One region of the Paenibacillus sp. 01T47 genome, then DNA from elsewhere that is predicted to be linked to it. Evidence: riboswitches for the same ligand, from Rfam matches in the RefSeq annotation. Region 1 holds a riboswitch; each other region holds the start of a gene.

Region 1 (9,870 bases):
GCAATGTTTTTGCTTCGTCAACATTTTCAGTGAAGAAATCATCTTTCACTTCGTTACGGTAATCTTCTTTCAAACCGATGATGCCTGGTGGTACAAAACCAAACGAAGGAACTTCGCCGGCCATTGTTACGCTCTCAACGATTGCTTGACGATCAATCGCCATTGCAAGTGCTTTACGTACTTTTACGTTGTTGAAAGGAACTTCTTCTGTGTTGAATTGGTAGTAGTACGAGCTTGCGATACCTTTAGTAACGATCTCGTCTTTTTTAGATTCTTTTAGAACCGGAATTTGCTCAGCTGGGATTTCACCAGTTGGTTTACCAGTGTAATCAAGTTTGCCTGTTTCGTAGTTAGCAAGTTCAGTTGCAGATTCAGCGATCATTGTGAAGTCAACGCCTGCAAATTTCACTTGTGCTTTATCGTAGTAGTTTTCGTTAGGAACAAGCTTAATGGAAGTATTGTGCTGCCATTCGCTCATTTTGAAAGGACCGTTACCGATGATTGTTTTAGCATCAGCAGCCCAAGCCTCGTTGTCCTTCACAGAAGGATGAACAGGGTTGTAAACATAGAATGATGTAAGGCTCAAGAAGTATGGTGTAGGTGAAACGAGTTTAACTTCAAGCGTTTGAGCATCAAGAGCTTTGATACCCACAGCGTCTGTGTTTGTCGTTTTGCCTTCGTTATAATCTTGTGCGCCAACGATGTAGTAGAATTGGTACGCGTAAGTTGAACCTACAGCTGGATCAAGCGCGCGCTTCCAAGAGAATTCGTAGTCATTTGCAGTAACAGGGTCGCCGTTACTCCATTTTGCGTCTTTGCGGATTTTAAATGTGTAGGTTTTGCCGTCTTCTGATTTTACCCAGCTTTCAGCTGTTGCAGGAATGGATTCACCATTCTCGTTTTTACGAGTTAGACCCTCGTAGATACCAGTTGCAAGTGTACCTGATACGTTGTCTTCCATAAGTGCCGGGTCAAGTGTCGAAGGCTCAGAGTGAATGTTCATTCTGAAAACTTTCGCTTCGGATGCTCCTCCATTTGTAGCGCCGTTTGTTGCGCCGTTCGTAGCACCGTTGTTGCCTGTTTCTTCTTTAGGCGTACAACCAACAGCGACAATAGCAAGAATGAGTAAAGCAGCAATAAATGATAAAGCAGACTTTCTTGTTCTCATTGTAATCCTCCCGTTTTTTTTCTGCTCAGTTCAACAAGGCAAAATCGTCCAACTTACTCGCTTTGTACACAAACGTTTGCATCTTCTTCTAGCTTGTCCAATGCAAATATACGTATCCTCTTGAGCAATGCTAAACATTTTCCCCATTTAAACAATGAGTTTAAATATAATAATAAATTTCACTATACAACCATGTTAATTATTTATCAAGAATATGTAAGCTGTAAATTTTTGTTTATAATTACTTTTATACACTGTTCTTTAACACATTAACGCGTTTATTCAATTAATTATTCTGTTGCGTTAATGCTGTACAGCGTTTATTCAGTTAATTATTTTAATAATATTTCAGTTTAATATTTTTACAGTCATTAATTTACAAAAATAGCACTAATACTTAAAAATACAGATTAAATTGAAAATCCTTTATATTTCCATTTTATTTTAAATTACATATATATTCCACAAATATATAACGTGTTTTTTCGGTATTTATACTATAACATAAATAATAACGACCATTATATTTAATTATTATTTTTCGATCGTGCAAAATGAACGTTTTTTCATTTCAACATTGACGTTTGCTCATTTATTCCACTCAGCTTCTAACTGTATTATTTTTTTTAGATATATTATTTATGTACGGCATATAATCAAAAAAAGACCTATTCATGCATATGCACAAATAGGTCTTTTTTTATTAATAATATATTTATGATTAGTAAGTCATACCAGGGTAAAGTGGATATTGTGCCGTAAGATCACGAACCATGCCGCGCGCTTTGGAGAGCACCTCTTGATCTTGAGGGCTGTTAAGCACAAGTGCAATAACCTCAGCAATAACCTTCATTGCGTTCTCTTCCATGCCGCGAGCTGTCGCTGCAGGTGTACCAATACGAATACCGGATGTTACAAACGGGCTTGTTGGATCAAACGGAATGGCATTTTTGTTAACCGTAATGCCTACTTCATCAAGCACATGTTCTGCTACTTTTCCTGTAATGTTCAGATTGCGTGTGTCGAGCAGCATCAAGTGATTGTCTGTTCCGCCAGATACGATATTAAAGCCTTTTGCAACAAGCTCTTCCGAAAGAACTTTAGCGTTCTTAACAACTTGGGTTGCGTATTGCTTGAATTCAGGTTGAAGCGCCTCGCCGAAAGCTACTGCTTTAGCAGCGATAATGTGCATCAAAGGACCGCCTTGCGAGCCTGGGAAAACTGCTTTATCAATCGCAGCAGCCCAAGGTTGGCGACAAAGGATCATACCGCCGCGAGGTCCGCGAAGGGTTTTGTGCGTTGTAGTTGTTACAAAATGCGCATGAGGCACTGGGCTCGGGTGAAGGCCTGCAGCAACCAAACCAGCGATGTGAGCCATATCAACCATAAACAATGCGCCTACATCATTAGCAATTTTGCCAAGCTTCTCGAAATCGATTGTGCGCGGATATGCACTAGCGCCTGCAACGATCAAACGAGGACGGTGCTTGAAAGCAAGCTTGCGAACTTCTTCATAATCAATAGTGAAGGAATCTTCTTGTACACCATATGCAACAAAGTTATAAAGCAATCCAGATGCATTAACAGGGCTGCCGTGTGTCAAATGTCCGCCATGTGCTAGATTCATACCAAGCACAGTGTCGCCAGGCTGCAAAGCTGCAAGGTAAACAGCCATGTTCGCTTGTGCGCCGGAGTGTGGTTGCACGTTCGCGTGCTCAGCGCCAAAAAGCTCTTTTGCACGGTTGCGGGCAATATCCTCAACGATGTCAACATGCTCACAACCGCCATAGAAACGTTTGCTTGGGTAACCTTCTGCATATTTGTTCGTCAAAACGCTTCCCATAGCTTCCAATACCGCTTCGCTAACGATGTTCTCGGATGCGATAAGCTCGATATTGTCACGTTGACGAGTAAGTTCTAGTCCTAGAGCTTTCAATACTTCTGGGTCTTGTTTGCGCAAATTTTCCATGATTAAATTCCTCCTCAAATTAGATACCCTTTATCAAGCAAAAACGTCTTCGGTGTCCTTTAGACGCTGAAAATCAAAAAATTATGGCTATAAATCAACTATTCGCAAGTTCCAGCAGATTGCTCTACCGTTAGATTCTCGCTAAGCTCGTATACTGCTCGGGAGCCGCCTATTAACTTTGGCCTTGTGATAGCCATCGTGACATGCGCTCCGCCAATTTCACGAATCGTCGGACGAACGGGAACAGCCACCCGCTTCAAATGCATACCGATAAACGTATCACCAATATCGATGCCCGCATGCGCCTGCACCGTTTCCACCAAACAAGGCTCCTTCAGCTGACGATAGGCATAGGCTGCCATGGAACCGCCCGCTTTAGGCACTGGCACTGCACCTACAATATCAAGCCCCAATCGTTCTGCGGAAGCTTGATCAATGACAAGCGCGCGATTCAGATGCTCACAGCATTGATAAACGGGAATAAAGCCAACTTCGCTGCGAACCGTTTCAACGCCTGCGTAAATTTGTGCAGCCGTTTCAATGGTGCCCGAAGTCCCGATGCGATGACCAAGCACCTCACTAGTACTTACACCGATTACTAGCAGCTGACTCATACCAAGCTTGCCTGCCGCTGCCAGTTCCCGAACAATTTGCTCAACCTGTTCTGCAATGCTTCCTAGCTGTACGTTTTCGTCTACGTTCATTGCGAATGCCCCCTAATTAGGACTGGCTGCTGTACTGTTCTTCAATTTGTTTCACTTTACTAACACGACCGACATGACGTTCTCCATTTGAGAACGGCGTTTCAAGCCATATGCGAATAATTTCGAGTGCCACTCCAGGACCGATCACTCGTTCCCCAAGCGCCAAAACATTAGTATCATTATGCTCCCGAGTGGCTTTGGCTGAGAACATATCATTCACAAGCGCACAGCGGATGCCGCGTACTTTATTAGCCGCAATCGACATGCCGATACCTGTTCCACAAATGAGTATACCGCGCTCTGCTTTGCCGCTCGTAACAAGGTCGCATACGGGCAATGCATAGTCCGGATAATCGACGGATTGGTCACAGTTGCAACCAAGATCTTCAATTTCATGACCAAGCGATTGAAGAAACGGTACAACTTCATCCTTCAAACGATAACCTGCATGGTCAGCACCAATAGCAATTTTCAACGCAAAAGACCTCCTTAGAAATGAAACATCACAGTGCTAGTATACCTATTTTTGCCCAAAAAGACGAAAAAAGAGCAAGACATGCTTATTAGCATGCTGCTCTTTGCCCAGGCGACCGGCCGTATATTCCGATGCTCCACCGTGGTTACCCACTTCCGTCGCCAGTTACATCGGAAACCGTATATTGTCATTTTATTATATCTTATACAGCTGCAAAAATCAATCGAATGGAAGCAAAAATGGCTTCTGCAACCCTAAATACTTATCTTTTGGCAAGCTTGTCCAGCAGCTTGACGAGCGCGTCCTCTATTTCATTAGCACTGCTGCTGTATATAGCAAGCGAGCCTCCAAAAGGATCAACGATGTCAAAGCTCGGTATGCGACGCTCCAGCTCAAGCAATCGTCTTCTCTCGCCAGTCGTCAGCTGTTGGCCAAGCGCCTGCTTCATATGAAGCTCTGTATAGAGCTGCTCCAGCTCCTCAATATCCGCGAGCACTTGAGCGTCTTGATTTGCATATTCCTTTAACGTATAGATTTTGTCGACCGCTTCGGGATGCCATTGCAGCAAACCGCGCTTATGATTGACCGTCATTGTCAAAATAATATCAGCCCAACCAACCGCCTCGCTCGTCAGCGCCAGCGACGTGCTCTTATGCTCGATGTCCCGCTGCCTAAGAGTCTCCACAGCATGAGCTGACACAGGCAGTCCATCAATAGTAGATATGCCTGCGGAGCGAACGGCTACGGTGATCCCTCTCAGAGCAGCCATTCGGCGAAGCATAGCCTCTGCCATCGGTGAGCGGCATGTATTGCCTGTACATACAAATAAAATACGTTTCACACTGCCAACTCCTTTTTGCACGTTATTCCAAGCTGTTCAACGATTAAGCGAAAACACCTGCAGCGTTCCTTAGATGCTAAAGCAGCTTTGACTTGAAATTTAAAATAAGACTGCAATATTGTTCTGCTTTCTTACTTATATTCTAAAAGATAAACAAGATGCCGAACACGAACAAAATTCCTCCGCCTATGGCCTCGCCATATTCGCCAAGCTGACCGCTGACTTTACGCCCCAGCATTAAACCACATATCGACATCAGCCCGCCGAGCAGACCGATAAGTAAAACCGTCATCAACATGTTTGCAGCGAACATCCCAAGCGTAATGCCTACTGAGAACGAGTCGATACTGACGCTAAGCGAAAGCACGAGCAAGCCCCAAAAAGATTTATGGTCAAAAGATTGAACCGCCTCGCCGCGCAGCGAGCTATAAATCATATGTCCGCCGAGCAGCACTAGCAAAATGCCTGCCGCAGTCGTGGCTACATCTCCAAGCAAGGAGCCCACGTATTGACCTGTAAAAATACCTGCCAGCGGCATGATCATATGAAACAACGCAGTTACAATGCCCAGCTTCAAAATATCTCGCAGCCTTATGCCTTTGAGCCCTATGCCGAGCCCAAGAGAAAATGCGTCTAGACTGAGTGCCACCGCAATAATAAGCAGCGTCAAAAACTGTCCAGCTTGTAATTGTGCTTCAATCACAGCCTATCTCCCCCATGTCCGCTTGTAGTCTTTACCAAACATATGCGGACATGAGGACAAACATACTAGTGCGGTTTCAAGCTAATTCAGTTTCAAAAATGATCGTTCCCCTTAGAACACTTTCTATACACGAATAATTCGGTTTCCAGCCGCTTTGGCCAACCGATTCATAAGCGCTGCGCCGATCCCATGCTCCGTGCAGCCCTCTGCCCAAATACGCTGAGCGCCTGCCCCGTCAAAATCACGCAATGCGGCATAAAGCTGATGCGCTGCTGTGCCAAGCTCCGCCTCGCTGCCTAATGAGAAAACATGATCTGCATCGTAGCGATTCAATCTCTCTTCGAAAGCAAGTACGCCAGTTACCTCGCCGCGCATCTTTGCAGCTTCTACTTGATCTTGAATGTAAGCTGCGACAGCTTCAAAATGTCCTTGCACAAGCTCAAGCTCCCCTTGTGGCGCATAATGAGTATATTTCATGCCTGGTGATCGCGGAGCCGACTCCGGTTCTTCTATCGAGGCACTATCAATCAACGCATGGGGTGCCGCTTCTTGAAGCGCTTCGCGCGTAATGCCGCCTGGCCGCAAAATACGAATGCCATGCTCGCCAGCAAGCTCAATTACAGTAGATTCCAGGCCGACGCCTGTTGCACCGTCATCAACAAGACCATCGATCCGCCCATCCAGATCCTCCAGCACATGCTCAGCAAGTGTTGGGCTTGGCCTTCCAGAACGATTGGCGCTTGGTGCAGCAATTGGACAATCTGCGATCTCAAGCAGCGCAAGCGCTGTTCTATGATCCGGTATTCGAATACCAACGGTAGACAGTCCAGCCGTTACGAGCGGCGATAACGCATCCTCACGAACGGGCAGTACAATGGTAAGTGGCCCTGGCCAAAACTGTTCCATCAACGATGAAGCCAGCTCCGAATACGGCAGCACCAGCTCATCTAACTGCTTGCGACCCGCAATATGCACAATGAGAGGGTTGTCCGATGGACGTCCCTTTGCGGTGAATATCCGCTCAACCGCCGCCGAGCTGCGAGCATCCGATCCAAGCCCATAAACCGTCTCCGTAGGGAAAGCAATAATACCGCCTTCTCTTAATTGGCTGGCAGCTTCCGATAATTGTTCGCGCAGCTGAGAATCATGAGCCTGCTTTACGCGCCATACATTTGTTTTAGTCATCTCTATCCTTCAATCCTTGCTCTTAATTGAAATTGTTCATTCATTCGTTATTATAGCATAAGCACCCGCAAACAAGCAGAAACGACAACTGCACCTTTACATTCAAAGGTGCAGCTGTCGTTTCTTATGAAAACAATGATTTAATCCAATTGATAAAAGATTCGATCATTTCCCAAATAAAAAATTTTGCTTCCGGCGCTTCGCCTTGGGAAGGAGTATCTGCTGGAGCTGCTGCTAAGGAAGCTGTCTTAGCCGCTGCACTATTCGATTTCACAACTGATGCTTGCTCTGTCTCTGTTCCAGCTGCTGCTGATGCTTCACCGCTTACAGCATCGATAAAACATAACGGCGGGAACAATACACACCACCAATTTTGTCCGCCGCCTTCACCAAGTGTAATACGAAGGGCTTCATAGTCGCCAGCAGGGTAAACTTGATTGCCGTACATTTTTGTCGGGAACGGTACCATTCCAAGCTCTGCGGATGAGCCATATTCAAAGCCGCGGCTCTTTAGCACTTCTGCTGTAATGCGTTCAATTTCAGGCATATTGGCGAGAATCGTCTGACGTGCTTCCTCAATCGTCTGAGGTCCCGTCACCCAGCTATTCATCGCTTTAACGATTTCATCCCGGACAAGACGTTTCACGACTTGATCAGCAGGATTATCGGAATTGGCTAAAATACGAAGGCGAATGGCTTCCTGCGGAATTTCTCCGCCTGCAACCGCAGCATCCATTTGCTGAGCTTCCCAGCTCATAATTAAAATGATAAGTGCAAAAATAATAAAACCATATGATTTGCGATAAACAAATTTATTAGCCTTACCCGAATTAGAATGAGCGGATTTAGAAATATTGGAATAGGAATGAATAGAATAATGGCTGGACATATAACACAAGCTCCTCTCGTCGCACCCGTCAGTGCGTCTGCTTGCGTTCCGGAACGTATCTATCCGTCATTATGTCCGTTATGCTTAATATATAAACCTATCAATCTATCTATTATTTATCTTATCGCAGACGCTCTTCTAGCAAGTTATACTATTTTCAATAAATGAGAAGGATGGATGAAGAATGGATTTCCAAAATACTTATGCAGCGTATCGACCGCTGCTCCATTCCATTGCTTATCGGATGCTTGGCACATTCAGCGAGGCCGAGGATTTGGTCCAGGATGTGTTTGCAGACTACAGCCTTTTGGACCCTAGTGAAATTAAAAATGAGAAGGCCTATCTCGTTCGAATGCTCACTAACCGCTCGATCAATCTCAGCCAATCCGCTCGCAAAAGAAAAGAAGTATATGTTGGACAGTGGCTGCCCGAACCAGACGTCAGCACCGTAAAACAAGACCCTGCTGAAATTTATGCGGAGCATGAAGAGATTTCCTACGCGCTGCTTGTCATGCTTGAGCAGCTTACAGCCGTTGAACGGGCTGTGTTTATTTTAAGAGAATCGCTTCAGTACGATTATGAGGATATTGGTTCATGCTTACATAAAACGACAGCAAACTGTCGTAAAATATACAGCCGAGCCAAAGAGAAGCTTCAGGAAGATAGATCGATGCTTCCCATGAACACGGATAAAGCCGAGACCCTCGCTGTTGCCTTCATGGAAGCAGCTTCCTCCGGAAATTTCGAGAAACTGATTTCTCTTTTATCCGAAGAAGCGATTCTTGTTTCCGATGGAGGAGGCAAGGTACGTGCAGCTATTTTCGCTATTATTAGCAGAGAAAGAGTCATCGCCTTTTTGAAGGGTGTCATTCCCAAGACCTTCTTGGGAGATGGCCATCAATTCGCTGACGTGAACGGACAAGCTGGTGTCATCGTTAACCAAGCCGGTATGCCAAGAAGTGTGATCAGCTTTCGGCTCGATGAGGAAGGGCAGAAGGTTGAGCGGATTTATGTCCTGTTGAACCCTGATAAGCTGAAGCATGTTCGGATCGAATGACCATTTGAAAATTTACGAACCGCCAATTTCGAACACAGCATGACTAAAGTATGACTAAACAAAGACGACTAAATAAAAATTTTTTTAACCTTCTGTCACAACCGATAACTGTGTTTTGTCTTAGAGGATGAAAGCAAATAATTAGAACATAGAGGAGAATGAGGAACATGACAGAAAGAGTCCAAATAGCTAAAGAAATACCTGCTGCATATCAGGCAATGAGCGGATTGGAGAAATACCTAGGCACTACGAGCATCGACAAGCAGCTGCTAGAATTGATTAAAATTCGCGCATCGCAAATAAATGGCTGTGCTTTCTGCATTAATATGCACACGAAAGACGCAAGAAGCTTGGGCGAGACTGAGCAGCGAATTTACGCATTGAGCGCTTGGCGCGATACGCCTTACTTTACGAAGGAGGAGCGAGCGGTACTCGCTTTGACAGAGGCTGTCACAGTCATTACGAAGGAGCATGTGCCCGATGCGGTATATGAAGAAGTTGCCCGGTATTTCGAGAGCAAACAAGTCGGCGAGATTATTATGGCTATTATTACGATCAACGGGTGGAACCGTCTTGCGATAAGCACCGGTATGATGCCGGAATAAGTGTGAGCTGATAACATTGAGGGAAAAGCGCTAAGTGATGGGTTACAGCGGAAATGGATCTAGAATGTAGGCTTATGTTTGCTCATGAGCTACAAAAAAGCGGTAAATGATGTGTTCGAGCGAAAATAAATCCAGAAAATAGATTTATTTTGCTGAGCCCAGTCAGGCTGCTGCTTGAAAATGGCTGCTTTAAATGAAATAGAGGCTTTCCCGAAGTAGATAAATCTACTTTTGGGGAAGCCTCTTTTGCTGCAAGCGAAGTTAACTCCTCGTT
Region 2 (9,870 bases), on a different contig from region 1:
CTACATTGGTAGGAACAGGCGGCAGAATCATTCCTAACCTGATCGATACCGACAGCTTTAGCAAGTTCAACCCAGAGAACGATGCAATTGATTTCTTCGAGAGTTTGGAGAGCATGCTCGTTGAAGTGAAAAATCCAACGATTACTGGACCTTACGCGAATGCGGTAACTCCAATTACGTTTGATAATGGTGCTAACAATCCAGTGAAAACCGCTGTAGGCGGAATTGTATTGCAAGGAAATGGTTTGTCTGCTATTGATAGCAGCTTGAACCCGCAGAAGCTGTATGTAGGCGGATCAAAGCCAGCTGGTGCAGAAATTAAAACTGGCGATGCTTTTAACGGCAATATCGTAGGCGTAATTCAATATGTTGGTGATCTGTATAAGTTGATGCCTACACAAGCTTTGCCAACTATCGTACGCAGCGCAAACGTCCAGAAGGTAACGAATATTGTACCGAACCCGGACAAGCTGACGATTGCTACATTTAATGTGGAAAACTTCAGCGCAGATCAAACAGCTAAAGCTGCAAAAATCGCTTCAATTATTGTAACGAATATGAAGCAGCCAGACATTATCGGTTTAATGGAAGTACAAGATAACGATGGTGAAAAGGATACCGAAAATACGGATGCTGACCAAAGCTTCAAAACGCTGATTGATGCGATTAAAGCAAAAGGCGGACCTACGTATTCTTATACAGACATCGCTCCTGAGAGAAATAAAGATGGCGGCGCTCCTGGCGGTAATATCCGTGTCGGTTTCTTGTATCAAGCAGATCGAGTAACACTTGCAAAAGGAACGAAAGGCGACTTCAAAACAGCGATAAAGGTAGATGAAGTTGGCGGTTTGACGCAAAATCCAGGACGCATTCTCTCAGCGGATGCATCAACATTTGCTTCATCTCGTAAACCGCTTGTTGCAGAGTTTAGTTTCCAAGGAAAACGTGTTGTTGCGATTGCGAACCATCTGAATTCCAAGGGCGGAGATGGCAAGCCATGGGGTGAAATTCAACCGGTTGTTCGCAGCAGTGAGGTACAGCGAGCTAAGCAAGCCGAAGCGGTAAACAGTTTCGTGAAAGAATTGACAACAAAAGATCCTGAAGCAAGTGTAGTTGTGCTAGGCGACTTTAACGATTTCCAATTCTCTGGCACACTGAACAAGATTAAAGGCAATGAATTGACGAATCTTGTTGATACGCTACCAGTTTCAGAACGTTACTCGTATATTTATGACGGTAATTCACAAACGCTGGATCACATTCTCGTTGACGAAGCGAATGGGACAACAGCAAAAATTGACGTGGTTCATGTCAATGCTGATTTCTCTACAGAGCAGGGCAGAGTGAGCGATCATGATCCGCTTCTTGCGCAGCTAGATTTATCATCTAAAATTAAGCCGCTTGATATGACGATATTGCATACAAATGATACGCATGCGAATTTGGATTTAGATACGACGAGCGTACCGAACAATATCTTACGCCGTGTAACGGCGATTAAGGAAGCAAAAGCAAGCTCGAAGAATCCGATTCTGGTCGATGCTGGAGATGTGTTCTCAGGCTCGCTGTATTTCAACAAATACTTGGGACAAGCGGACCTTGCATTTATGAATTTAGTTCAATATGATGCGATGACCTTCGGTAATCATGAATTTGACAAAAATTCGAATGTACTTGCTGATTTTATTAAAAATGCATCGTTTCCTTTTGTTTCGTCTAATGTGAATTTTTCGAAAGACGATGTATTAAACAAATTATTCAAAAATGAAATTGGTAATGGAAGCAATGGCGCTTCTATTTATCCAGCACTTATCAAAGTAGTGGATGGTTCAAGGGTTGGTTTAATTGGTCTTACCACGGAAGATACGGCTAATATCGCTTCACCGGGCGATGTAACTTTCGAAAATGCAGTCGAGAAGGCCAAAGAGACAGTTGCTATGCTTCAAGGAAAAGGCATTAATAAAATCATTGTTTTATCTCACATTGGTTATGAGGCAGATGTGGAGCTTGCTAAAGCGGTGCAAGGTATCGATATCATTGTCGGAGGACACAGTCATACGAAATTAGATGCAGCAGTTGTCGACAATTCGGATCCGAGCGCACCAAAGCTTATCGTTCAAACGGGTGAAAAAGGCCAGTTCCTTGGCAAGCTTGAAGTGAGCTTTAACGATGAAGGTATTCTAACCAAATGGCATGATCAACTGATATCCATCGATGCGATGACGGGTAAGGAATTTAACATTGCTGAGGATACCGAAGCTAAACAAATTTTAGAATCGAAGTATAAGCCCGGCGTTGTTGAGATGTCAAAAACGGTAGTAGGAAATACGGATGTTATATTGAATGGCCTTCGTGCTGATGTGCGCTCAAAAGAAACGAACCTTGGAAATTTGATCGCTGACGGTATGCTGGCAGCAGCGAAAGCGGCAGGAACAAATGCGGTCATTGCGCTGCAAAATGGCGGCGGAATACGTGAAACGATTAGTGAGGGGCCGATCACTCAAGGGGAAGTATTAACCGTTCTTCCATTCAATAACGATTTGGTTACGATCACTTTAACGGGACAAGAAATCAAGGACGCAATGGAAAACGGTGTGTCTACGATTACAACGACTAAGGACGGTCGCTTCCCGCATATCGCTGGAATGCGTTTTGATTATGACTCGACTAAACCAGTGAACGAGCGTGTAGTGCGCATTCAAGTGAAAAACGGAGATAGCTACGTTCCGATTGATTTGAAAGCAAAATATGAAGTTGCGACAAATGCTTTTACGGCCAAAGGCGGAGATTTCTATGCTTCACTTGAGAAGGCTTATAAAGAAGGACGCGTAAACTTATTGTATTTGCCGGACTATGAAGTATTTACGAGCTACATTCAGAAGCTTGGAACGATCACGGCAGCAACTTCAGCTGTTGAAGGCCGGATTGTTGATCTAAAAGGCGAGCCTCTTCCAGGTGAGAACGATCCATTCAAGCTAACGATTATGCATGTTAACGACACGCATGCTCACCTTGATTCGATTGCAAAACGATTTACAGCGATTAAAGAAATTCGTGCAGAAGTAAAAGATTCTATCTTACTAGATGCAGGGGATGTGTTCTCAGGAACGCTGTTCTTTAACAAATATCTTGGTCAAGCGGACTTGGAGTTTATGAATAAGATTGGTTATGACGCGATGGTATTCGGAAACCACGAATTCGATAAAGGTCCATCCGTACTTGCTGATTTTATCAAAAAAGCGGAGTTCCCGTTTGTAAGCTCGAATATTGACTTCAGCAAGGATCCTGCAATGAACGGACTTGTGTCTGAGCAGGCAATCGGTAAACCAGCTGCGAAAGGTAAAATTTATGACGCAATTATATTGGATGAAGGCGGGCAAAAGATCGGCGTATTCGGCTTAACAACGGAAGACACAAAATTCCTTGCTTCGCCAGGAGATAATATTGTGTTCGAGGATTATATCAAGAAAGCTGAAGAAACGGTTAAAATGCTCCAAAAAGAAGGCATCAACAAGATTGTGGCATTGACGCATCTAGGAAATGAATTTGATAAAGTATTGGCTGAGAAGGTTACGGGCATCGACGTAGTCGTCGGTGGACATAGCCACACGAAGGTTGACGCACCGCTTGTATATCATGCTGCGGGAGAACCGACACTCGTTGTACAGGCAGAACAATATGGAAATTATTTGGGCCGCTTGGACCTCGAATTCAATAACAAAGGGATATTGACCGCATGGAATGGCAAGCTGCTTACAGTTAGCGGCTATGCAGCGGACCCGGAAGCTGTTGAAATGTTGAAGCCATACAGTGCGGGTGTTGCCGATATTCAGAAGCAAGTCATCGGTAAAACAAATGTGTTCCTGGATGGTGATCGTAATTCTGTACGGTCAAAAGAAACCAACTTAGGAAACTTGATCACAGACGGAATGGTCTCCAAAGTAAAAAGCTTTGTAAACAGCAACGAGGCATTGAAGCAATTGGATGTAAAAGGTTATGTTGGCATTCAGAATGGCGGAGGTATTCGCGAATCAATTAAGAAAACCGCTGAAGGTAAAGTAGATGGAGACATCATGATGGGCGAATTGCTTACGGTGATGCCTTTCGGAAACAACCTTACGGCGCTTCGTATGACAGGCCAAGAAATTATTGCTGCGCTTGAGAACGGTGTAAGTGGAATCAAAACCGGAGAAGGCCGCTTCCCGCAAGTATCGGGCATGCGCTTCTACTACGATTCTAATAAGAACCCTGAAATATTGGATGCAGACGGAAAGCTTAAGCAGGCTGGCGAACGCATTACGAAGGCTGAAATCAAAAACGCAGACGGCAGCTACAGTGCAATTGATTTGAATGCTTATTATTTTGTAGCAACAAACTCATTTATGGCTAATGGCGGCGATTTCTATCGTTCGATGAAGCAAGCCAAAGATGCTGGACGCCAGCACGAAATGAATATTGTTGACTACGAGGTATTCTTGGAGTATATCAATCAATTAGGTACGATTAATGCAACGACAGAAGGACGTATTGTTGATGTGAATGTTGTAGTTCCAACACCTACTCCAACACCAACAACACCGCCGGTGACAACACCGACGCCGACACCAACGCCAACACCGACGACACCGCCGGTGACGACACCAACACCGACGCCAACCATCACATTTAGTGATGTACGCGGCCACTGGGCTGCAGATGCTATATCGAAGGCAGTGGAAATTGGGTTTGTTAATGGGTATGGAGACGGTACGTTCCACCCTGGAGACACAGCAACAAGAGCACAATTTATTACAATGGTTGGCAGAGCGCTGAAGCTTGAATCGTCGACAAGCAAGCTGGACTTTGCAGATGCGGGTCAAGTTCCTGCATGGGCACGCTCCTTCTTTGCACAGCTTATCGAGGATAAGGTCATTGCGGGCTACGAGGATAATACGCTTCGACCATCAAGTGAATTAACAAGAACGGAAATGACCGTAATTCTTGTTCGCGCACTAGGCATTAAAGTTGATCCGAAGGCGAAGCCGACGTTTGCTGATTTGAGTGACATTCCTGTATGGGCTCGTCCTTATATCGCTGCGGCACAAGCCGAAGGACTAGTAGCAGGCATGGGCGGCAATAAATTTGCACCTAAGAAAAATGCAACAAGAGCAGATGTGGTTACACTGATTTTGTCCGCACTAGAGTATGAAGGAAGAAACGGAATTTAATTAAGCAAAAGCGTCCCATTCCACTTGTTATGAGTGGGGGGGACGTTTTTTTTAGTAAGATTTGTTGTTTTCATACAAAGAAGGCGACACTTCATTTGAAACCTATGTTAAATTAGAGGGAGTAGATACCGTTTGCATTTCTAGACATAAATAGAAAGAGTGAAACTTGGATGGCTGATGATCGACTGGATGATAAGCTTAGCAAAATGATTGATGTAGCAAGGCTGTATTATGAACTGGATTATAATCAGGAAGAAATCGCTCAGAAGCTGGGGGTATCGCGCCCTACGATATCAAGATTTTTACAGCAGGCGAAGGATGAGGGGTATGTTCAAATAAAAATCGTACACCCGAACGAAAACAATTTTGTTCTGGCGAATCGATTGGAAGCGAAGTTTGGGCTGAAAAAAGCGGTTATCGTTTCTGTGCCTCAGTATGAGGACAGCATCGTAAAAAAGTATATTGGCGAAGCGGCAGCGAACTATTTATACGATACGGTAAAAGATGGCGATATCATTGCGACAACGTGGGGAACGACGCTCTTTCAAATGGCTTCTCAGCTTAAGGATAAGCCGGTTCGCGACGTAAAGGTCGTGCAGCTCAACGGCGGGGTTAGCCATTCGGAAACCAATACATACGCTTATGAAATTGTTCATTTATTCGGCAAGGCTTTCCATACGATACCTTACTTTATTCCGCTGCCGGCGCTTGTTGACCATGAGGTTGTGAAGCGGACGATTGAATCGGATCGCCATATCCGCAATATTTTGGAGCTAGGGAAGCTTTCTAATATTGCCGTTGTAACCGTAGGAGCACCTACGGATGATTCTGTATTAATTAGAGCCAATTATTTCACAGATTCAGATCTGGAAATTATTCGCGAGAAAGCAGCTGGCGATATATGCTCACGCTATATCGATATTACAGGCAATATTTGTTCAACACTCATGAACCAGCGCACGATTGGAATCAGTCTCGATGAACTGAAACGCAAGGACCAGTCGATACTTGTGGCAGGCGGAGCGAAGAAGGTAGATGGCATTTATGGCGCGCTGCGCGGCGGCTACACGAATGTACTCATTACCGATCAGTTTACAGCGAGGTATTTATTAGAACGGGATGTGTAGACATCCCATAGAACAAACGAGGGGATCTTAGCTGCAAAGCGGCAAATAAGATCCCCTCGTTTTTCTTCCTATATCTCTTATTGAAGTGCAAATCGCTCAGCGGAGTCAACCGTATGCTTCAGAAGCGTGGCGATCGTAACAGGACCTACGCCTGCAGGCACAGGGGTGATCGCACTTGCTTTTGCTAGGCATGCCTCGTAGTCAACGTCCCCAATATTCCCTTTGTTGTACCCTGCATCAAGTACTACAGCGCCATCGCGAATCCATTCGCCTTGAATAAAGCTTGGTTTGCCGACTGCAGCAACGACGATATCGGCAAGACGCAATAGCTCCGCTAAATTTTCTGTTTTGGAATGACAGGTTGTTACGGTTGCATTGCGGTTCAGCAGCATCTGAGAAACGGGTTTGCCTAGAATCGGGCTTCGTCCAACGACGACGGCATGTTTGCCTTCGACCTTGATTTCATAGTAATCAAGAATAGCCATAATAGCAGCAGGGGTACATGACGGATACTGGGCATAACCAAATGCATTTTGAGCAAAACCTAACGCGGTTACACCATCAACATCCTTATGGATACTAATCGCTTCAAAGGCAGCACGCTCATCAATTTGATGCGGTACAGGGTGCTGCAAGAGGATGCCGTGAATAAGCGGGTCTTCATTAAGCTGCAAAATAACGTCAATTAAATCATCCGTTGAAATGTTTTTGTTCAAATGAATACGTTTGGAATCAATGCCAAGCCGCTTGCATGCATTGCCCTTCATTCGAACGTAGGTTTCAGACGCAGGGTCATCGCCCACCAGTATCGTCGCTAAGCATGGAATGATTCCCCGCTTGCTAAGAATCTCAACTCTTTCTTTCAGCTGCTCTTTAATCGCATCGGCCACAATGGCTCCATCCAAAATCAGTTTCTCGGTCATCTTCTACCTCAGCCCCTTATAAATAAATGTTAAAAAAACATAAAAAGGCAAGGGGTATGTCCCCTTACCTTTGCCCAGGCGTACGGCTAATGATCTGTGCGCTTCCTCATGGTTGCCCATGTTCCGCCAGTTACGCACAGCTTTTAAATGGTATTTTGATTTTAACAGGTGGAAAGTTCAAAAGCGAGTCATTAACATTATTTTATGATTATTTAGGTGTAGAAACGAGAGGATGGATGCTATAATTACTTTATCAAGAGGGAGCGGGTCGCGCTGCCCTCTTTATTGCAGTTTGCGCAAAATGATGGGAGATTGAGGTGGTAAGTTGTTAAAGCTCACTAGATTTTTGAGGAAATATTGGCTGAGCGCTGTGCTGGCACCGCTGTTTATGCTGCTAGAGGTGGTCATGGATTTGCTGCAGCCGCGATTCATGGCGAGCATTGTGAATGAGGGCATTATAGCAGGTGATCTCACAGCAATCGCGAGCACCGCGCCCAAAATGCTGATCGCCGCATTGATCGGACTAATCGCAGGTGTCGGCTGCACGGTGTTCTCGACGATAGCATCGCAAAACTTTGGGGCTGATCTGAGGCAGGAGCTGTTTCAAAAAATACAGTCGCTGTCGCTTCGATCGCTTGACCGTTTTGGTTCAGGCTCCATCGTGACGAGACTGACGGGTGATGTCACACAAATTCAGAACTTAGTATTGCTGCTGCTCCGCGTATTTGCACGCAGTTCATTCATTATTATCGGCAGTCTGATCATGGCTTTTGTCATCAGCCCGCGCCTGTCTATTATTTTGCTCGCAATGATACCCTTATTAGCTCTCTTCCTCATCATTACAACTCGGATTACCGTCCCTTTGTTTTCAATGATGCAGCATCGGCTTGATCAAGTGAATACCGTTATGCAAGAAAATTTGTCCGGTATCCGCGTTGTGAAAGCATTTGTTCGGTCCGATTACGAGGAAGAACGTTTTAATGAAACAAACTCAAATCTACTGCATGCCAGTCTAAAAGCAGCTAAGATCGTTGCGCTTAATACGCCGCTTGTGTCGATCATTCTTAATTTTAGTATTGTAGCTGCATTATGGTATGGGGGAATGCTCTCTGAGCACGGGGCGCTGTCAGTGGGAAGTCTCGCCGCCTTTTTAACTTATATTACACAGCTTCTCTTTTCTACTCTAGGACTAGGAAATCAATTGATTGCAATCTCTCGGGCCAAGGCTTCTGCTGATCGCATCAATGAGATACTGGAGGTTCCGGCAGATAAATGGACAGCTGAACGAAAAGCTAACGAGCAGTCCAAAAAAATTCAAGCTGGCAGAATAACTTTTGACCATGTGAGCTTCGGCTATGAAGGCTCGGAGAAAAACATACTTCACGACATAGATCTGAATATAGAGCCGGGCGAGACGATTGGGATCGTAGGGATAAACGGCTCAGGAAAATCAACGCTGGTCAGCCTCATTCCAAGGTTTTATGAAGCGACAGAGGGAATGATCCGCATTGATTCCTATCCGATTAACGAGATCGCTTCTGCAGAGCTGCATGGCCAAATCGGAATGGTGCTCCAGCAGGCGCATCTGTTCAGTGGAACCATTCGTGACAATATCAGCTATGGCAAGCCGGATGCGAGTCAGGATGAAATAGAGGCAGCAGCCAAGGCAGCTGAGGCTCATGCATTCATTATGAAGCTGGAGAATGGCTATGATACGCTGCTTGGCCAGCGCGGGGTCAATCTGTCCGGCGGCCAAAAGCAGCGGTTGTCCATTGCTAGGACGTTGCTGCTGAAACCCAAAATTGTGATCCTTGATGATTGTACAAGCGCGGTTGATTTGAGAACGGATTTACTCATACGCAAATCGTTGCAAGAGATTATGAAGAGCAGCACTTGTCTTATCATTGGTCAGCGAATTGCATCCGTACAGCAGGCAAATCGGATTATCGTGCTTGAGAATGGTCGAATTACAGCCATTGGCACGCATCAGGAGCTTCTTGAACAAAGCAAGCTATACCAGAAAATGGCCTTTTCCCAGCAAGGAGCTTGATAGATGAATCATACGCTAACGACATTAAGAAGAATCGGCACTTATTTACTTCATGGGCGGGCTAGACTGCTAGCGGTTATTGCACTCACGATAGCTGCAGCAGGACTTACGCTTGCAGGTCCTTATTTTCTTGGCAAGGCTTTGGATGATTATATTATTGCGAAACAATATAACGGTTTGCTCCAAATCTGCCTGCTTATGCTCGGCATCTATGCGGCTGGCAGCTTAGTTAGTTGGCTTCAGGCCATTTACTTAGCTGAAGTATCGCAGCGAACTGTGTGGAGCCTTCGCAAGGAACTATTCAATCATTTGCAAAAGCTGCCTATTCCATTTTTCGCGAGTAAAAATCACGGTGAGCTCATGAGCCGCACAACCAATGATATTGATAATGTAACGAATACGCTGAACCAAAGCCTGATACAAATTATATCAAGCGTCATTATGCTTGTGGGTTCGTTCGCGATGATGCTTTTCTTAAATGTGTGGCTCACACTCGTTACACTCGTCATCATCCCGCTCATCGTTTTCGTTACGAAGCGAATAGCAAAGATTACACAGCGGCA
Region 3 (9,870 bases), on a different contig from region 1:
TGTAACAGACGATGCTTATTTTGGTTTATTTTTCGAAGATTCCATGCAAGAATCACTGTTCTCCAAGCTTGCTGATCTGCATCCGCGTGTGCTTGCCGTTAAAGTTGACGGTGCGACCAAAGAAGAGTACGTATGGGGCTTCCGCGTAGGCTTCATTACGTATGGTTCAACTTCTGCGGCTACTTTGAATGCGTTGGAGCAAAAAACAATTGGTATCATTCGTGCTACGATTTCCAGCGGCCCGCATCCATCACAAACATTCGTATTGCGCGCTTTGACTTCACCTGAATTCGAAGCTCAAAAAGCGGAGAAATACGATATTATGAAACGCCGCGCCAATCGCGTAAAATCGTTGCTCGACAGCGGCCGTTATGGCGATGTATGGGGCTATTACCCATTCAACTCCGGCTACTTTATGTGTCTAACACTAAGCGGCGTTACAGCTGAGTCCGTACGTGCACATCTGTTGAACCAATACGGAATCGGTACGATTGCTCTAGGTAAAACAGATCTTCGCGTTGCTTTCTCTTGCATCGAGGAAGAAAATCTTGAAGAGCTGTTCGATACGATTTTCAAAGCGGTTAACGATTTGATTGCTCAAAAAGTATAATAAACACTCGCACTTCATTCGCGAATAATTGCAAAGAACCCCTGAGTCAGCATTTCTTTACGAATGCTTCTCTCAGGGGTTCTTTTTTGTATTCCGTCTGCCCTGCTTAGTCTTCATCCTCATCTTTCGCAAGCTTCTTGCGCAAACGCGCTGGACGAATGGCGATATACATGGCGGCAAGTACAATAGCTATGAGCGAAGGGACGTAAACGCCGCCCGCCAAAGCCAGCGGCAAAGCAACAAACAGCCACAGCAGCAGCGTGCACAGCACCATCGCCAAACGATCGATTTTCAAATATTGCTCAATTCGCTGTTTTTCCGGCAACGGGTACACATGCTTCCAAACCGAATAACGATGGATATGACGCAAGCCGCCTAATTGAACAGCAATGAGCCCCATAAAAATAAAAAATACGAGAACACTGCCATAACCAGATAGCGATACGGCTTCAGCAAACCAATAGGTGATGAGGCAGCCGAGAATAAGCAGCCTTAGTATAATTCCGCCCATCTCGGTTCTAAGCATAGATGCCGTATAGAGATAAACGAATGTATTGCGATTCGAATACGGTATCGTACGCAGAATCCAGCTTAAATACGATCTTCTTGCTATACTCGATGGGAGTGTAGGTACATCGATAAACAATCCAAAAAAAACATAATACCGTTTGCGTGTCCTTGCTTCCTCTTCAATCAGCCTCTCCCAAGGAAAAGGATGTTTTGTTGGAAGACGATAAAGCAGCATAGACAGTATACCGATGAGCAGCGTAAACCCCGCAGCCTGCCAAGCGGTACAAGTAAGCCAAGCTACCAGCGTCAATGCTGTCATTGCCCAGCGCAGCACACGCATGAGACGTCGCATGCCAGCCCAAGTCATTCGGCGCTCTTTCCATGCTCCCCATACATTGCCCGCCTTCAGAGCGGCAGCCACGACTGCAAGAAGCAATGCGCCGTTAATGGCTGGGCCTTGGTTATAGATCGGCAAATAAAGAAGAAACACAATGGCAGCTAGTATCGAACATGCAATTGAAGTATGACGGAACGATAAGCGCAAATAACCGGCCATCTCTGCCTCACGCGGCATCATAAAGACGACGTCTCCGGCCGCAAGCCACGTACGAAGCGGACTCCAACACAACACCAACGTTAATGCAATCATACCAACAGTCGCAAAGGGAAAGCTGGCTGGCATATGTCGAATTAAATTTATGTATCCAATCGTGGAGGAGATCAAGATTAAAGACATAAAAGCTGGGAAGCCGCTTTGCCCCATATACCGAAAATAAGGCAGCGTTTCCCCGCGGAATGCCTTTGCTCTTTGCTGCCACATCAGCTCCAGCTTACTAATATTGCTCATCAAACATTGCCCCCAGTAACGAGCTTATAGAAGGCATCCTCCAGAGAACCGCTGCGCATGTCCATGCCTGCTGCTTGTCTAATATCATCGAGCGTGCCGATCGCAACGATTTTACCGTGGTGCATGACGATAAAACGATCGCAATATGCTTCCACAGTTGAGAGGATATGCGAGCTCATTAGGATGGCTGCTCCCTTTTGTTTTACTTCAACCAGCCGCTCCAGCAAGGAACGAATGCCAAGCGGGTCAAGCCCTAGAAAAGGCTCATCGATGATGTACAGCGGCGGCTCAGCGAGCAGCGCGTTCATAATCATGACCTTTTGTTTCATGCCTTTGGATAAGTGGGCTGCAAAGGCTTTACGCTTTGGCGTCATTTGGAACTGCTTCAGCAGCTCGTCCTCACGATCACCATACTGCTTGTCCTTTACGCTATAGGCCATCCCCGTTAAGCGCAAGTGCTCCTCAACGGTCAGCTCATCAAATAGAACCGGCGTCTCCGGCACATAAGCAAATGCGCTTCTGTAACGCTCCGTTTCTTCCTCCAGCGTAACGCCATCAACCTTTACTTCCCCCGCCTGCGGCTTCATTAAACCTAAAATATGCTTAATGGTCGTGCTTTTTCCAGCGCCATTCAGACCGATTAATCCTACCATCTCGCCCGCTTTTACCTCAAAGGAGATATCATGCAGTACTGGTCTTCGTGGGCTGTAACCGCCGATTAAACCATTCACCTGTAAAATAGAATCCATCCTATCACCTTCAACTATGTAAATTAGTTTATCTAGTAAACAGCATACCGAATTATCGGACTAATATCAAAGAAAGCAATGATTTGTGTACAAAAGCAAGAAGCATGCACAAAAACGAAAAGAATGGGCAGCCATTGGCCGCCCATTCTTTAAACACTATAATTTGCGTTCATATCGTATTACTTTGAAAGCAGATTATAAAGCACTTGTGCCACTTGAGCTCTCGTAGAAACATCTTTAGGGCTCAGCTTTGAATTGTTCCCCGTAATGATGCCGCCCTCAACTAGCACCTTGAAAGCGTCAGTTGCATAGCTTGCAATTTGAGCGGAATCACTGAAGCTGGACACCGCAACATTTGTCTCTGCTTTAGGCAATTCACCAAACACTTCAAGTGCGCGATACAGAAGTGTAAATAGATCTTGACGTGTAATTTTGCTATTAGGGTCAAACGTATTGCCTTCTACACCTTTCGTAATACCCAGGCGCTTAGCAGCTCCCAAGTAATTCGTATAGTAGGTATTCCCTGCATCATCAAAATTAGCTGTCTCTTTCTGATTTGGCTCGATGCCGTATGCTTTCAATAACAAGACGATGAATTGGCCTCTCGTCACTGACGCATTCGGGCTGTAATGGTCCTCGTCTGTACCTGTTGTAATGCTTCTTGCCGCAAGGAATAAAGCGGCATCCTTATACCAAGCTGCATCCGATACATCTTTAAAGCTTACTTTATTGTATCCTACAATGTACTGGGAGAAATGTGTCGTAACAAAGTTTACCGTTCCTGTACCCGCGTTGTATTTCCCGCGGATCGTTTCCAAGCTGCCGGCATCCGTTACATAGTAGACCACTACAGCATTTGGATCTTCTCCGGCTTTTAAAGTATAAGGCACACTAACTTGCACATTGCTGCCGCCAAAGCTTGTAAGCTGGATAGTTCCTGCGAATACGGAGAAATCATAAACCGGTCTGTCACCCAAAGCTTCCTTGCCCTCGTCAGTCAGCTCTACTTTCGTAATAATAATGCTGATGTCACCCGCTTCAGCCGAATTGCTGATGCTTTCGATTGCTTTTGCATCAAAAACAACAGTGCCAACGCCAAGATTGGCCTTCACACCCGCATTTGTGCTAGATGCTACTTCATTAAACGATTTTCTAGGAATGCTCAGCTCTACAGATTTAGTTTGAGCTGTAGCTTCAACCTTAAGCTCAACGACAGAGGTTTTGCCTGCTGCTTCCGCTTTCTTAGCAAGCTCAACCAGGCTTGTAATAGAAGCTGCGGTTGCTTTCGCTACGGTTGCTCCTGTCGCAGCATCGGTTGTTGCTGTTATCGTTGCTGTTGGTGCTGTACCATCATTATCTCCGCCTGCTGGAGGTGTAGGTGTTGGCGTTGGATTTGGGCCATTGTTACCACCGCTTGGAGGGGATACATAATTAGGTACAATGACATCTAGCACTGCGCCGGCATTATAGCCTTCCTTAGCCGCAAACCTCACGTTGTAAGTGCCTGATGATAAACCAGTAATAGATGGCGCTGTAGCCGCTTGATAGGACTCAGCTCCTGACATCTTGTATTCAAGTGCTGTCGTTGTTCCTGTAATTTGTCCATCATTATTAGCTGAAGAGGTTGGAGCTACACCCGTCAAGCCTGATGGTTCCGGCTGCTCTTGTAGAGCAAACGCATTGATAACGATATCAATTGCTGGGCTTGCACTGAATCCAGGTTTAGCTGCAAATCTGATATTGTAGGTGCCTGCTACGAGACCAGTTATCGCTGGTTCTATTGCCGCTTGATAAGCATCCGTTCCATCTAATCTGTATTCTAGAGCTGCAGTCGTTCCTGTAATTTGTCCATCGTTATTAGCAATCGTTGTCGGTGATACGCCTGTTAAGCCAGTCGGCGCTTCTTGCGCTTCCTCGCCGTAAGCCGGAATAACAACCTCTACTTTAGGGCTTGGGCGATATCCTTCTTTTGCCGCGTAACGAACATCATAAGTACCGTAAACAAGATCTGTAACAGACGGTTCTGTTGCACGAATATAATCGGATAACGAATTAGACAACTTGTATTCAAGCGCTGTCGTCGTTCCTGTAATTTTACCGTCATTGTTAGCTGATGTCGTTGGTGCAACGCCTGCCAGCCCTGTTGGTGCAGCTTGGTCTTGAATATAGGATGGAACCACTACGTTCACAGCTTCGCCCGCTTTGTACGAAACAGCTGCGGGAATTCCTGCTGTATGAGGACCATTGTATCCAAGCTTGGATGCATATCTAACATTGTAAGTGCCTGGCACTAAGTTAGTTATTGCATCACCAGTTACAGCCTTGTAATCCGTTTCACTTTCAAGCTTGTATTCTAGCGCTTTGCCTTTCGTTCCTGTAATTTGACCATCATTTTCATCGGATGAGGTTGGTTTAACCGCTGTCAGCCCTGTAGGTTTGGCCTCAACTCTTGCGAATAGGCTGTTCAAAGCATTCGTATAGTTATTGTAATTCACACCAGTAAGCCCGCTGCTTACATAATCAGGTTGAATATTGGTCCAAGAATACATCAATTCAATATGCCCAAGAATCGGAGCTCTGTTGCCATCAGCATCCTTATTGTCTTTGTTATATTGAAAGAGGTATGGAACCTGAGCTTTGCTTGCGATTACTTCTACGCCGTTCTCATTCGTATACTTTACATTGTTGCTTGCTTTTACATATTGTGTTTTGATATCAGGCAAATATTTGTTAATCAAATCTACATACAGATTGGCATTTGGATGATTCGTATCTCTCGTTTGAAAGAATATGCCGTTATGCGGGTCAGCGTTCGGGTCTTTATTAAGATCCAGGATCGAAATTCCCGAATCCAGCTTGGTGTCCCAGAAATAAACTTTATCAATGTTATTTTTTTTCGCATATTCGTTAATAAACTTAATGGCTGCTTGCGTATTCGGGCACCATGAGCCGCCGAACAAGATCGTATAATTCCCTTCGCTCTCGAGAATCTTCGTCAATTGGTGATAGGTTACATGTTCAAATACGAGCTCTCCATCCGATTCGTCAAAAATAACCGTTTCTTTTTTGTTGATGATTGATCCGTTTCTATTGAAAGCTGCTTTGATAGAATTCGAACGGTTAATCGTATCAAATGAAGTGATTCCTTCAAATACTTGACTCACTTTTGCTTTGTAAGCATCTACTTTGCCCGTGTCCAAAACACCATTTGTTAAATAATCGTTCCATACATTCGTTGATGCCAAAGAGGAAACAATTTTCTTTTTGTTATACACAAACAAGAATGGTGCTTCAATTTTTTTCGCTGAGCCTTCTGAAATTACTGTGCCCTTGCTGTCTTTTTTTGTATAGCTAACGATATCTCCTGCTGGAAGTACTTCATCGAGGTTCGTTAAATATTTTTTGACCAGCTCGACATACGCTTCTGCAAAATCAAAAGTGTTGTTGCCGACTTTGATTTCTTTCGTTTGCGTTTCAGCAATCTCTAGTGATTTGCCATCTAACCTCGTATCAAAGTTATAGATGGTTTTTACGCCATATTGCTTCGCCACCTGATTGATAAAGCCAATATTCGCTTGTGTTTTATCGCTCCAAGCTCCGCCAAACAACACCACATACGTGCCTTCGCTGTCAAAGAGATTAATAATATCTTCATACGTTACCGTTTGAAGAATATGGTTCTCATCATTCAAATGATCATACACATTATTAAAATAGTTATAATGGCTGGCGCCGCTATTTACTAGAGTTTCCGAAGCTGGATTGGCATTAACGATATTGGCAGCCGGCAAAATTAATAACGCAGCCAATATAAGAGCTAACCATCTTTTGGATGTATTCAATTGTAATTTCATGTTCATTCCTCGTTTTCATCAAATTTTGTCGATGTGCCAAGTGTGAAATATGTATTCTCCACTAGTCGCTTCAAGATCTCGTGCAGGGAGCCGGTCATAAGAGGCTGATCTGCCTCTTATGACCACCCCCATTTCATAACTCATGAATACGTATTTCTTGTTTCTAGCAGATTTCTTCTTCCGTCGTCGATGGTGCTGGGTGTTGACCTTCGGAAGACGATGATGATGATGAAGAGGATGAAGCAGGAGCCTCTGAGGATGATGGTGCTTTCGGCTGTACCGTATCTTTTTTCACAAATGAGACCGATTTTGATGGTTTCTTTTCTTTTTTCGCAGCTGGCTCCGCTGGTTTCGATTGTGTTTCTTCTTTCGCAGCAGGTGCTGCTGCTTTTGGCTCTTCTTTCACAACGGCTGCAGCTTTAGGCTGGCTTTCTTCTTTTACGGTCGTTGCTGCTTTAGGCTGGGCAGCTTCTTTCGGCTGTGTCGCTGTTTTTTCAACCGATGTATTTGCTTTAGCCGCAGGCTCTTCCTTTGCTGCTGCCGCTTTAGCTGCAGGCGCCTCTTCCTTCTTATCTACAGCAAGAGTAACTTTGGATTTATCTTCTTGTTTCGCATCTACTTTTTCTGCTTCAGGCTTATTTGCCTCTATCGTGTCCGCCGTTTTTGTTTGCTGTTGTTTTTCGCCTTCTGCTGCAGCTGTGTTTACTTCTGATTTTTTCTCTGTATCAGAAACGGTAATGATTTTGGAATGATTCTCTTCTTTTGCTTCGGTAACAATTGCAGCGTTGTCCTTCACCGCAGGCGCACCTTGCGCCTGTTTGGCAGATACGACAACATAGGTTAGGGCTGAGAAGGCTACTGTTGCAGAAATTAATGTTAGTGTTAGTTTTTTCATGATTGTAAACATCCCTTTCGCTTCGCTCTTTGAGCTTTTTTGTTTTTTTGGATAAAAAAAGGAGACCCAACAAGGCGCAGAACTGCGCTCCTATTGAATCTCTGGTGGTCCAGTAGATTATCTTCTTTTGTCATCCTACAAAATGGTTTTTCAACTCACTTTGAATATATTCCTATATTATTCCTCAAAAACGACCCTGTCAACGATTATTTAAATTTTTCCCATCGTTTTTGTCGGAATTAATTATAGAGACACTAAAACGTCTGATTTTTATTTATTATTTTAAATTCCACCTTACGATCATCGGTATGAATAAACTTCACAAGCAATGAAATTTTATGATCTGCGTTTATGCTGCTCCAGTAAAATTGAGCCGTTTCATCCATTGAATCAAATAAAGGAACCTCCAGCGGTTCACCTTCAAAAGATCTCAAAATACCATTTTCTTCACCTTTATAAGTGTGAATGCAATGACCTATCCCTTTTGTAAAAGAGTCGTAATGAAAGAAATGACGGATGCAAAATGACGGATCGTTTTGCCTTGTTTTCAAAATGGACAAGCTGTACACAGCTGATTCAGTATCAATAATACCGGAAATACGTGGTGTATAATGGGGAGCATCCGGTTCAAACTTTCTGCTTTTTAATGCATCTTCAAACGTTTCTTTTTTGCCATACGCTTCATAGATGGTTTCCGTCTGATCTCCATTGGAAATGATGTGCATCCCATTAATACTCTTTATCGGATTATAAATAATCAATGAAGGGTCTTCCATTTTTGCCGCATCATATGCTCTATTTTTTACAAACTGCTCATTACGCTCAAAGATTCGGTTGCGACTGTTCACGCTTCTGCCCATTATCCAATACACTTGAACATAGTGTTTTCCTGACGGGCTCATCCCCACGATTATCGTTCTACCAGGATACGGATTATTAAATAACTGATCTTCATAGGACTGCAACATACTCACCTCAACCTTTTTATTTTATCTGAAAATAAAAAAAGTATTTGATCATTGATCAAATACTTTGCCCAGGCGCACGACATATGAAATAGGTGCTCCCTCGTGGTCATCCACGTTTACGCCAGTTGCACCTACCTAAAATTTACATTTATTATAGTTCGATATCGCAATTGAAATCAAGCTCTATTACAGACTAACTATGAAAGTTAACGCGTATATTTTCTAACGAATTGTATCGTGCTTATTATGCAGAAAACTAAGCGCTGCTGGATTCGCAAGCTATAATTTTGATTGTTGAGCAATGAAAAAAGGGCTGTTCCAAAAGTAGAAAAATCCACTTTCAGGACAGCCCTTCACTTATATAAACCTTATTTCACTTCAATTGATTTAACTGTACCATTGTCGCCTTTTACTTGTACATATTGACCAGCCTTCAGCTGCGAGGAGTCACCTGTGATGACTACACTTGGATCAATGCTGAATGTTGTGACAACTGCCTGTGAGTTTTCATATCGAGTAATGAGAGAAACCGTCGTCAATTTCGCCTGATTGTTGAACGTTAATGTATTAATAATTCCGTTCTCCGAGAAAGCTGTACTAACAGGAGCCGACTTCGTTACTTCAATAAATACGATACGATTGAGATACGTACGAACGAGTACCTCATCACCTGCTCGGAGTGAGCTCACTGGCGATTTTTTATCATCTCGGAAAATAAACACATTCGAGTCTAATGCTAGTGAAACCTCCGTGTTATCTCCTTTAACAACCGTCAACTTGCCATCAGCAGGAGCTGCTTTTAGCTTGCCTATAATGGCTTGTGCATCATGATTAGGCATTTCCGTATCTGTGCGATCGAGAAGCGCTGCCAGCTCTGCACGGGTTACTGGTTGATTAGGACGGAAAGTTTTTCCATTCTTATCATTGTAGCCGGTAATAATACCTTTCTTCAAAGCAAGAGCAACATAACCTACAGATCCAGCAGGGATCTCTTTTGCATCCTTAAAGTCAAGCTTCGTATTATTGAGCGCCTTCGCTTCGTCTTCCAGTTTAAGCGCTTTTACGAGAAGAATCGTAGACCATAGTCTTGTCGCGTTTGCTTCCGGTTTCACTTCCGATTCAGTCTCAGAGAATAGATCGTTCTCCAGCGCTACTGCAACGTAACCAACAGCCCAAGGGTATTTTTTTGCGATTTTATCCCCATCATTAAATTGCAAGTCCGTTTTCATTTTATCTGCTGATTCCGCTTGTGAGCGAAGACCCATCAATCTGACAGCAGCAGTCAACGTTTCAATACGGTTGATTTTCTGATTAGGCTTAAATGTACCATCCTCGTAGCCAGTAAATACGCCCTTCGACGCTAACCGCATAATGTATTCCATAGCCCACTTCAGATCGTCCTCATCTTGAAATTGCCATGTTACTTTATGTTTATCG

Evidence for each region. A riboswitch is a leader RNA that binds a small molecule or an ion and turns the genes downstream of it on or off. The one in region 1 is predicted to bind ZMP and ZTP.
Region 2: linked by a shared signal. The riboswitch ahead of AC1DOV_RS26485 (bifunctional 5,10-methylenetetrahydrofolate dehydrogenase/5,10-methenyltetrahydrofolate cyclohydrolase) and the one ahead of rpiB (ribose 5-phosphate isomerase B) in region 1 are both predicted to bind ZMP and ZTP.
Region 3: linked by a shared signal. The riboswitch ahead of AC1DOV_RS08960 (IMP cyclohydrolase) and the one ahead of rpiB (ribose 5-phosphate isomerase B) in region 1 are both predicted to bind ZMP and ZTP.

The regions. Positions count from the first base shown of each region.
Region 1 is NZ_JBFTPA010000008.1:131,250-141,119, reverse strand. It holds gene AC1DOV_RS17950 (peptide ABC transporter substrate-binding protein) at 1-1,168, opposite strand, end outside; gene AC1DOV_RS17945 (serine hydroxymethyltransferase) at 1,890-3,137, opposite strand; gene AC1DOV_RS17940 (TIGR01440 family protein) at 3,236-3,841, opposite strand; gene rpiB (ribose 5-phosphate isomerase B) at 3,858-4,316, opposite strand; ZMP/ZTP riboswitch at 4,415-4,495, opposite strand; gene AC1DOV_RS17930 (low molecular weight protein arginine phosphatase) at 4,579-5,157, opposite strand; gene AC1DOV_RS17925 (manganese efflux pump MntP) at 5,300-5,860, opposite strand; gene AC1DOV_RS17920 (L-threonylcarbamoyladenylate synthase) at 5,984-7,045, opposite strand; gene spoIIR (stage II sporulation protein R) at 7,170-7,934, opposite strand; gene AC1DOV_RS17910 (RNA polymerase sigma-70 factor) at 8,119-8,991, shown strand; gene AC1DOV_RS17905 (carboxymuconolactone decarboxylase family protein) at 9,159-9,596, shown strand; gene prmC (peptide chain release factor N(5)-glutamine methyltransferase) at 9,858-9,870, opposite strand, start outside.
Region 2 is NZ_JBFTPA010000017.1:116,811-126,680, forward strand. It holds gene AC1DOV_RS26475 (5'-nucleotidase C-terminal domain-containing protein) at 1-5,207, shown strand, start outside; gene AC1DOV_RS26480 (sugar-binding transcriptional regulator) at 5,378-6,334, shown strand; gene AC1DOV_RS26485 (bifunctional 5,10-methylenetetrahydrofolate dehydrogenase/5,10-methenyltetrahydrofolate cyclohydrolase) at 6,412-7,257, opposite strand; ZMP/ZTP riboswitch at 7,323-7,401, opposite strand; gene AC1DOV_RS26490 (ABC transporter ATP-binding protein) at 7,583-9,307, shown strand; gene AC1DOV_RS26495 (ABC transporter ATP-binding protein) at 9,311-9,870, shown strand, end outside.
Region 3 is NZ_JBFTPA010000003.1:349,447-359,316, reverse strand. It holds gene AC1DOV_RS08985 (aminotransferase class I/II-fold pyridoxal phosphate-dependent enzyme) at 1-610, shown strand, start outside; gene AC1DOV_RS08980 (ABC transporter permease) at 717-1,967, opposite strand; gene AC1DOV_RS08975 (ABC transporter ATP-binding protein) at 1,967-2,716, opposite strand; gene AC1DOV_RS08970 (S-layer homology domain-containing protein) at 2,896-6,570, opposite strand; gene AC1DOV_RS08965 (hypothetical protein) at 6,734-7,465, opposite strand; gene AC1DOV_RS08960 (IMP cyclohydrolase) at 7,720-8,433, opposite strand; ZMP/ZTP riboswitch at 8,493-8,572, opposite strand; gene AC1DOV_RS08955 (S-layer homology domain-containing protein) at 8,802-9,870, opposite strand, start outside.